Regions from separate parts of the Arthrobacter sp. L77 genome, predicted to be linked through region 2. Evidence: predicted binding sites of a transcription regulator. Region 2 holds the regulator's gene; the other holds the start of a gene.
What was found. Region 2 encodes HspR, which represses chaperone genes until heat shock. Its sites were predicted from a motif close to AAGTTGAGTCNNNNNGACTCAACTT; they were not measured.
Positions count from the first base shown of each region.

Region 1: a site for HspR is predicted at 1,948-1,972, ahead of RY94_RS06090 (Hsp20/alpha crystallin family protein). Genes of this name have one in related genera too.

Region 1 is NZ_JWSU01000004.1:746,870-751,784, forward strand. It holds gene RY94_RS06075 (SRPBCC family protein) at 1-129, shown strand, start outside; gene RY94_RS06080 (hypothetical protein) at 215-433, opposite strand; gene RY94_RS06085 (SDR family oxidoreductase) at 537-1,334, opposite strand; gene RY94_RS06090 (Hsp20/alpha crystallin family protein) at 1,437-1,892, opposite strand; tRNA gene RY94_RS06095 (tRNA-Val) at 2,112-2,185, opposite strand; gene RY94_RS06100 (DUF2630 family protein) at 2,381-2,632, shown strand; gene RY94_RS06105 (haloacid dehalogenase type II) at 2,632-3,303, shown strand; gene RY94_RS06110 (TrkH family potassium uptake protein) at 3,404-4,888, shown strand; gene RY94_RS06115 (potassium channel family protein) at 4,896-4,915, shown strand, end outside.
Region 2 is NZ_JWSU01000004.1:89,466-94,380, reverse strand. It holds gene pulA (pullulanase-type alpha-1,6-glucosidase) at 1-1,468, opposite strand, end outside; gene RY94_RS03040 (LacI family DNA-binding transcriptional regulator) at 1,621-2,673, shown strand; gene RY94_RS03035 (heat shock protein transcriptional repressor HspR) at 2,699-3,139, opposite strand; gene RY94_RS03030 (DnaJ C-terminal domain-containing protein) at 3,204-4,202, opposite strand; gene RY94_RS03025 (nucleotide exchange factor GrpE) at 4,365-4,915, opposite strand, start outside.

The DNA.
Region 1 (4,915 bases), 660 kb from region 2:
ACGGGTGCCTGGCGCGGCGACGTCGCGGCACCGCCGTCGGGTGTCACGTCCGAGGCGGAGCCGGCCAACAGCGTCCTGCCGGACACCTCGGCGGACGATCCCGAGTCGGGCGGCCCGCGCGTCGGCTGACCCGGTCCGTGTGGGGGAGGCGGATCCCTTCGGGGGTCCGCCTCCTGCGCGTCCTAGGGGATGTCCCCCACCGCGATGGACGCGCTCAGGCGTGGCCCAGGCGGTAGCCGTCCCCCCGGTGGACGAGCCGGCGGCCGCCGCCGTCGTTCAGCAGGATCCACACCACGGAGGCATCATCGGTCCTCATGTCCAGGACGCCGTGGAGCTGGGGCCCCGTGGCGTGGCGGAGGGTGACGTGCTGGCCGCGCCTGAAGCCCGACCAGTCCTGGACCTCGGCATCGGGGGCTGGGGGGAGAGCGTTCATGGTGGGCCTTTCGGGAGGTTCCGGGACTCCCACGCTAGCCATGCTTCCTGAACGGCGTGTGAATGCCCGCTGAAGGTTGATGCCGTCCTGGTTCCGCGCGTGGTCACAGGGTCCGCCAGTCCCCGCTCGTCAGGTGCGATCCCGCTTGGGGTCCCATGAGGAGCATGCCGCCGTCGACCACGAACGAGGCCCCGTTCACGTAGCTGGAGGCACCGGAGGCGAGGAAGGCCACGACGTCGGCGATCTCCTCGGGCGCGCCGGGGCGGCCGAGCGGGATGCCCGGACGGTCCATGGTGCGCGGGTCCTGCTCCTCGGAGTTGTTCATGGGGGTGTTGATCTCGCCGGGCAGCACGGCGTTGGCGGTGATGCCCCGGTCCGCCAGTTCGAGGGCGATGGTCCGGATGAGGCCGCCGAGGCCGTGCTTGGAGGCGTCGTATGCCGCCGAGCCCACGCGGGGCTGTTCCTGGTGCACGCTGGTGACGGCGATGATGCGTCCGCCCCGGCCGCCGTCGATCATGTGCCGTGCCGCACGCTGGAGGCAGACGAAGGCGCCGTCGAGGTTCGCCCCCATGGTGCCGCGCCACGTGTCCCAGTCCGTCTCCATGAACATGGTGCCGCCGTTGACGCCGGCATTGTTGACGAAGACGTCGAGGCCGCCGAGCTCGTGGGCGAGCCGGTCGACGACGTCGCCGCACGCGGGTGCATCCGTGGTGTCGAGCTGCGCGACCGCGGCCCGCACGCCCTTCTCCCGGACGAGCCGCGCGGTCTCCTCGGCTCCCTCCCGGTCGGAGTGCCAGGTGACGCCGACGTCGCAGCCCGCCGCGGCGAGGGCGAGGGCCGTTGCACGGCCGATGCCGGAATCGGAACCGGTGACGATTGCTCTGCTCGGTGTGAAGTCCATGTCCCCATCCTTCGCACCCGGCCGCGCCGCATGCAAGGGGAACCCGGGGATCGACGCCGGGTACCCCCGGACGGGTGTCCGGGGGTACCCGGGTGGGTGGTCCTACGCGTCGACGGCGCCCTGGGGGGCCGAACCGGAAGCGGACGACTGCACCGGCTCGGCGGATTCTCCGCTGATCACCTCGATCTTGCGGGGCCGCGCACGCTCGATGACGGGGATCGTCACGCTGAGCACGCCGTTCTCGTAGCGGGCGGCGATGCCTTCCGTGTCGACGCCCTGGCCGAGGTTGAGCTGGCGCAGGAACGAACCGCTCTCGCGCTCGCGGGTCAGCCACTTGACGCCCTCGGCACTGCGCAGCGTGCGCTCGGCGCGGATGGTGAGGAGCTGGCCGTCGACATCGATGTCGACGGATCCCGGATCGATGCCCGGAAGATCCGCGGAGAGGACGTAGTGGTCCTTCTCGCGGTAGAGGTCCATCGGCATGAGGCGCAGGCCGGGGCGGCCCTCCAACAGGGCGCCGGTCACGCGGTCCAATTCACGGAACGGGTCGAATTTCATGGCCACGGGAAACAACTCCTTCGCTGATGCCACCGGCAGGTGGTTCGTTCGTCGAGAGTTGAGCGCCCTCCGCTCAACTACGAAAAATGTTAGCACTCGAACACGGCGAGTGCTAAGGAGTGATGTTCGCCCAGGACGAAATCCCCGAGACGCGGAAAAGGCCCGTACCGACGTAGCGGTACGGGCCTTCCCAGTGGCGCTGTCTCCAGCCGATCCTCGTGCCTGCGCGGGGCCTTGATCCCCGGGCCTTCCGCGTGTGAAGCGGATGCTCTACCAGACTGAGCTACACAGGCAATTGGTTCTCCCATAGCTTAGGCCATCCGGGCGCCGCGCCAAATTCTCCCGGTACAGCAGCGCGGGGCACGGCGGCGTCCGGCCTCCTGCCGGGAACCGTGCTGGTCATCGCCGTGCTGCCTCAGTAGCCTGAAGGAAAGCCTGCTGAGCGTTCCAGGCGCCTGCCGGGCACCACCCCACGAAGGGACAGCACCATGGACAACCAGGACATCCTGCAGCGCATCCAGACACTCGTCCAGGAGGAGCACGATCTCCGGGAGCAGCCCCAGGATGCCGGCGCCGGGGCGGAGCAGCAGGACCACGCCGCCCGCCTCAAGCGCGTCGAGGAGGATCTCGACCAGTGCTGGGACCTGCTGCGCCAGCGTCGCGCGAAGGCCGACGCCGGAGAGAACCCGGCCGACGCCGACGCCCGTCCGGTCAACCAGGTGGAGGGGTACCGCCAGTAATGGCCCTGCCCCTCGTATTGTTCGACGTCAACGGGACCCTCTCGGACCTGGGGCGCATGTCGCAGCACTTCGAGGAGCTCGGAGCTCCTCCGCAGCTGGCCGCGCTGTGGTTCACCTCGGTGCTGCGTGACGGCTTCGCCCTCACGGCCGCCGGGCGGAACGCTCCCTTCGGCGAGATCGCCGGGGACGCCCTCCGCACGGTCCTCGCGGGGCAGGCGCTCAACCGGGACATCGATGACGCGCTCGCGCACGTGATGACGAGCCTGCAGGAACTGCCCGTCCACCCGGACGTCGTCGAGGGGCTCCAGGCCCTGACCGGCCAGGGCTTCGAGCTGGCAGCTCTCACCAACGGGGCGGCTGCGACCGCGGAGGCCCTCCTCGAGCGGGCGGGTGCCCGCGGCGCCGTCGGTGCCGTCCTGTCCGTCGAGGACGCGCCGCGGTGGAAGCCCGCCCCGGAGTCCTATGCCTACGCCCTCCGGGCGGTACGGCGGGAGGCGCACGACGTCGTGCTCGTCGCGGTCCACCCGTGGGACATCGACGGGGCCGCGCGGGCGGGGCTCCGTACGGTCTGGCTCGACCGCGCCGGGGCGCCGTACCCGACCGTCATGACGCGCCCGGACCACGAGGTGTCGACGATCGCCGAGCTGCCGGACCTCCTCGTCCGGGGCTGACGCGCAGCCGACGGACCTGCTGCGGCAGGCGAGGCCCCTCCCGCGCCGGTGCATCAAGAAAGCGTAAAGACTCCGTGGCCGCGGCAGGTCGTCGGGTTGAATGAGCCTCTGGTGCGGACGGTCCGCGCCGTTCGCACCGTCCCCGGAGGTCGAGGGCATCCCCGCCATGTCACGCACCGCACCACTCCGGGAGTTCCGCCGTTCCACGGAAGCAGGCCTGCGCCGGTCCGCGCACGCCGTCGCGGTCCGGCTGGAGCGGCTCGGTCCCCGCCACCCGGCCCAGGTGATCGTGCTCGGCTTCGGAGCGGCGATCCTCGTCGGAACGGTACTGCTGATGCTCCCGAGCTCGAAGGTGGGCGAGGGCGGCGCCACGTTCCTCGAGGCGCTCTTCACGGCCACCTCCGCCGTCTGCGTCACGGGCCTGATCGTCGTCGACACGCCGGTCTACTGGACCGGTGCCGGGCAGGTGATCATCCTGGGGCTGATCCAGGTCGGGGGCTTCGGCATCATGGCTTTCGCCTCCCTCCTGGGCGTCCTGCTGGCCCGCCGGATGGGTCTCCGCTCGCGCATCTCGGCGGCGGCGGAGACCAAGAGCGTCGGCTTCGGCGACGTCCGCAGCGTGCTCCTCGGTGTCCTGCGGATCACGCTGGTCGTCGAGTCCGTGACGGCGGTGCTGCTCGCTGCGCGCTTCGGGCTGCACTACAACCACAACCTCGGGGAAGCGGTGTGGCTCGGGATCTTCCACGCGGTGTCCGCCTTCAACAACGCCGGGTTCGCGCTGTTCAGCGACAACCTGATCGGGTTCGCGGGCGACCCGTGGATCTGCCTGCCGATCTGCGCAGCCGTCATCGTCGGCGGGCTGGGTTTCCCGGTCCTCTTCGAACTCCGACGCCACTTCCGGTACCCCCGCAAGTGGCACATGACCACCAAACTGGTGCTGAGCGGCACCGTGGTGCTCCTGGTCCTCGGGACGGTCTTCATCACCCTCGTCGAGTGGTCCAACCCTGCGACCCTCGGTGCCCTACGGCCGCAGGAGAGGATCCTCGCCGGATTCTTCCAGTCCACGATGACCCGGACGGCCGGCTTCAACAGCGTCGACTTCGCACAGCTGGATCCGGTCACCCTGCTCGCCATGGACGTGCTGATGTTCATCGGCGGCGGTCCCGCCGGAACGGCCGGTGGCCTGAAGATCACCACGTTCGGCGTGCTGTTCTTCATCCTCTACACCGAGATCACCGGCGGTACCGCCGTCAACGTCTTCGGCAAGCGTCTGCCCCGGTCCGTCCACCGGCAGGCCATCTCGATCGTCCTGCTCGCCGTCGGACTCGTCACCACCGCGACGATGTTCCTCATGCTCACCACCGACTTCGGGCTGGACCGGATCCTCTTCGAGGTCGTCTCCGCGTTCGCGACGGTCGGCCTGTCCACGGGCATCACGGCCGGCATCCCGCCCGCGGGCCAGGTGGTCCTGATCCTCGTGATGTTCGCCGGACGCCTCGGCCCGGTCACCCTCGCCACGGCGCTGGCCCTCCGCTCCAAACCCCTCTACTACGAATACCCGAAGGAAAGGCCCCTCATTGGCTAGGCAACGCATGTTCTCCTCCAGGCCCGC
Region 2 (4,915 bases):
GCTGCTGTCCGGTGCTGTCGGGGGCGAACGCCTCGAGGTCGCAGGCGGGGTCGGCCTGCTGCGCACGGTCCTCCTCGATGGTGCCGATGTCGTTCACGGGCAGGAGGTGGATGGCGTTGAGCCCGTTGTCCGCCAGCTCCGAGAGCCGCTGCATGCCGGCGCTGTCCGGCCTGCTGAACGCGGCGTAGGTGCCGCGTTCGGCCTCGGGCACGGTGGTGTCGGTGATCGAGAAGTCGCGCACGTGGAGTTCGTAGACGGACAGCTCCTCGGGGCGATCGAGGGCCGGTTTCGGCAGGCGAGCCCACGACGACGGCATGAGCGAGGGATCCGTGAGGTCCACGAACAGGGACCGCTCCGAGTTCGTGGACAGCCCGACGCTGTAGGGGTCGGTCACGAGGTTGTGTTCCACGGCGCCGGTCTCGGGGACGAAGACCTCGACGTCGTAGAGGTAGTACGCGCCGTTCCAGTCCTTCTCGCCGTCGACGCTCCAGACGCCGTCCTTGCCCGCGCGCAGGGGACGGGTGGCGATCGGGTCCCCACCCGAGCCGTCGCGGAAGACCTGCACCGAGACACTGCGGGCCGTCGGGGCCCAGAGATCCAGGTGGGGCTTCCTGCCCTTCCAGCTGAGGCCGAGCTGCTCGCGGGCGGCCCCTGCATAGAGGTCGTCGAGCACGCCGGGCACCTGGACGCCCGTGGTGGCCAGGACCTTCCCGTCCGGCCCGACGGCGGCGAGGAGCAGCTGACCCTTGAGCAGGTCCCCGGCCTTCCGGGCGTCCTTCCTGCCGAGCGTCACCGTCGCGAGGTCGGCCAGATGGGGGTACCGTGCGGCGAGACGCGCGGGCAGGACGTCCTTGCCTCGCTCGAGGTCGATGTAGCTGCCGCCCGTGACGCTCCCGTCGCCGGCGACGAGTCCGCCCTCCGGGGCGGAGTAGAGGCGGAAACGGGCATCGGCCGGCACCTCGACACCCCAGGCGAGGGTGTCCGCGGTGAGCCAGTGCGCCGCCGTCGACCCGGTGGGCGCCTGGGGCGCGTCGCTCGAGACGGCGTGGGTGCGGTGGTTGTAGGTGAAGGTCACGGGGCCGCCCGGGGCCTGCAGCGCCAGGTTCGCGCCACCGGCGGCGCCGTCGGCGCCGTAGTTCTCACCCCAGGACCCATTCAGCGCCACCTTGTACTCGTAGGATCCGGCGGGGACGTCGAAGGTCGCCGACCAGGTGTCCGGCGCCCCGTCCACGGGGACGAGCCTCGTGGCGGCGCACTCCGGCTGCCAGTCGTCGGGGCAGCCGAGTTCTGCCTGGAGGGAACCCACGAGGGCCACCGTTCCCGGCGGGGTCGTGTGGTCGGCGAGCGCGGGCGCCGGCATGAGGGTCGCCAGGAGCGGCGCGGTCAGGACGACGGCGGCCAGCCGGGACCGGCGCCGAAGGGCCGGCCTCCCGCTGGTCCGGGGCGTGTCCGTGGTGTTCGGGGTCATGGTGGTCCTTCCCCGACCCTGCGTCGCTGCAGGCCGGACTGAGGAGGGGTGAATACCCTGATCCTAGGGACGCGGCGCGGCGAGCAGAAGGGCTTTGCAAAAGTTTCACGCAATCTTTCGGGTCGGACGAAGGCCTGCGCTAGATTGGGGCCATGACTCCCGGCAAGCGTACCGAGCGGCCGCGCCTGGACGACGTCGCCCGCACCGCCGGCGTCAGCGTACCCACCGTGTCGCGTGTCCTGAACGGCAAGGGCGGTGCCTCCCAGGAGACCCGGCAGGCCGTCCTCGCGGCGATGGACAGCCTGGGCTACGAGCGGCCCTCCCGCACGGCCGGGCGCTCCAAGGGGCAGATCGGCGTCGTCGTGCCGGACCTCGTGAATCCGATCTTCCCGGCGTTCGCCGGCGCCATCGCGGCCCTGCTGGCACCCAACGACTACATCCCCGCCCTGTGCACCCTGCCGGGCGGGGGCATCACCGAGGACGAGTACGTCGCCCTCCTGCTGGACCAGGGCGTCAGCGGGATCATCTTCGTCTGCGCCGCGCACTCCGACGGCCGGGCGAGCCTGGAACGCTACCGCCGCCTGCGCGGGCGGGTCCCGTTCGTCCTCGTCAACGGGGCCAGGCCCGAGGTCGACGCGCCGTCCGTCTCCAACGACGACGCCACGGCCATCCGCACGGCCGTCCGGCACGTCGTGGCGCAGGGCCATCAGCGTGTCGGCTTCGCGACCGGCCCCGACCGCTTCATCCCGAGCCGCCGCAAGCTGGAGGGCTTCCGCTCAGGGCTGGTCCAGTTCCTCGGCGAGGACGACGCCGGGCCGCACATCGCGACGAGCATGTTCACCATCGAGGGCGGGCAGAGCGCGGCGAACGAGCTCCTCGACTCGGGACACACGGCGATCATCTGCGCCTCGGACGTCATGGCCCTCGGCGCCGTCCGCGCCGCGCAGACCCGGGGCCTCAGGGTACCGGAGGACATCTCGGTGGTCGGCTTCGACGACTCCCCGCTCATGGCCTTCACCGATCCGCCGCTGACGACCCTGCGGCAGAACGTGGCGGCGATGGCCGAGGCGGCCGTCCACGCCCTGGTCACGGAGCTGGACGGGGATCGGGTCACCCGGAACGAGATCCTGTTCCAGTCGGACCTGGTGGTCCGCGGCTCCACCGGGGCGGGACCCGCGGTGCGGACGGGCCCCGGGGTGTCCTGAGGCCGGCCGCGCCTGGCCCGGGAACCTAGCCGCGCGACTGGTTGACGGTCCGCGCCGACTCGGGGCGCCACACCATGAGGGCCTGGGTGCGGGCGCGGGGACGCTGCCCGCGGACGAGGGTGACGACGTCCCCCGCGAGACCCGCGGCGAACACCCGGCTCGACTCGGCCTGGACACGGCGGGCCGCCAGTTCGGAGGACAGCTCCGCGACGCGCGACTGCAGGGCCGCGACCTGGTTCTCGAGGTCGAGGATCCGCCGGATGCCCTCCAGCGATACGCCTTCCTGCGACAGCCGCTGGACCTCGCGCAGGGTGCTGACGTCCTTCTGGGAGTAGCGCCGCGCCCGGCCCGGCGCACGGCTCGGCGTCACGAGCCCCAGCCTGTCGTACTGGCGGAGCGTCTGCGGGTGCATGTCGGCGAGCTCGGCGGCCACCGAGATGACATAGATGGGCAGGGTGTGGTCCATGACGGACCTCCTTCCGATGCCGATGTTCCCGGGTGCTGCTCGGATGTGCCGTGCGGACGTGCTGTTACAGGCGCGCCTTCGCGACCAGGCCTGCCCGCGGATCCGCGTCCTTCGTGGCGGCGCGGAACGTCTCCACGGCGGCTTCCGCCTCCTTCGAGAGGTTCTGCGGAACGACGATGTCGACGATGACCAGCAGGTCGCCGGTCGTCTTCGACGTCTTCACCCCCCGGCCCTTGAGCCGGAGCGTCCTGCCCGACGGCGTGCCGGCGGGTACCCGCATGGTGACCATCTCGCCGGTGAGCGTCGGCACCTTGATCTCGGCACCGAGCGCCGCCTCGGGGAAGCTGACGGGCACGTGGACGCGGATGTTGTCGCCGTCGCGCTTGAAGAGCGGATGCTCCTTCACGCTCACGCTGACCATGAGGTCGCCGGGGCCGGCCTGGCCCGGCTGCCCCTTGCCCTTGACCCGGACCTTCTGGCCGTCGCGGATGCCGGCCGGGATGCGGACGTCGATCTGCTCCCCGGAGGGTTCGCGCAGCCCGATGGTCGTACCGTTGATGGCACCGCCGAAGGAGATGGACGTGCTCGCCGTGCGGTCCGCGCCCTTCTGCGGGCGGGTGGACTGGAACCCGCCGGGGAATCCGCCGCCGCCGCCCATGCCCCCGCCACCGAACAGGTCGGCGAATTCGGGGGGCAGGTTGCCGTTCGAGAACCCGGTGCGCTGGCGGGTGCCCGCGCCCTGGCCGAAGAGGTTGCCGAAGACGTCCTCGAAGCCGGCGTTGCCGCCGGCGCCTCCGCCCGCTCCACCTGCGGAGAAGCGCGCGCCGCCGCCCATCGCGCGGATGGCGTCGTACTGCTGGCGCTCCTCGGCGTCGGACAGGACGGAGTAGGCCTCCGAGACGTCCTTGAAGGTGCGCTCCGACGCCGCGGCCCCCTGGTTCTGGTCGGGGTGGTGCTTGCGCGCGAGCTTCCGGTACGCCTTCTTGATCTCGTCACCGGACGCATCCTTGGAGACACCCAGGATCTTGTAGAAATCCTTGTCGACCCAATCCTGACTAGCCAATTGGCGTCTCCTTCCGTTGTTCATCCGAATAAAGAGGTGAGTAAGCGGCGCAAGCCGGGGCAGCCCTCGAGGAAGGCGGCTCCAATATCTCCCAGCGAGCTCTGCGAGCAGGGAGATTTCGTTGCCGCCGTTCGAGGGCTGCTCCGGCGTTCACGGTGCTGATTACTCGGGCACTGCCACGATCACCTGGGCGGCACGGAGGACGCGCTCCCCCTTGCGGTAGCCCGCGCGGAGGATCTGGCTGACGCTGTCCGCCTGGACGTCCGCGCTCGGCTGCTGCATGAGCGCCTCGTGGACGTTCGGGTCGAACGCGACACCCACCTCGTCGATCCGCGTCAGCTCGTACGTCTTCAGGACGTTCTCGAGCTTTCCCGCGATCGCCGCGAACGGGCCCTCCGCGAGATCGCCGTGCTGGCGTGCGGCGTCGATGTCGTCGAGGACGGGCATCAGCGAGTTGAGGACACCGATGACCGCCTGGTCGCGGGCGACGTCCCGGTCACGCTCGACGCGGCGCCGGTAGTTGACGTACTCCGCCTGCAGGCGGAGCAGGTCGTTGCGGAGCTCCGCGACGACGTCCACTGCCGGGTCGTGACCCTCGGCACCTGCCTCGTTCAGGATCGCCTCGGCCTGGGCCAGGGCATCCCCTTCGGAAGCGTCGGCCGCGGGCGTGGCCTGCGCTCCGGCCGCGGATTCCTCCGCGGCCGGCTCACCGG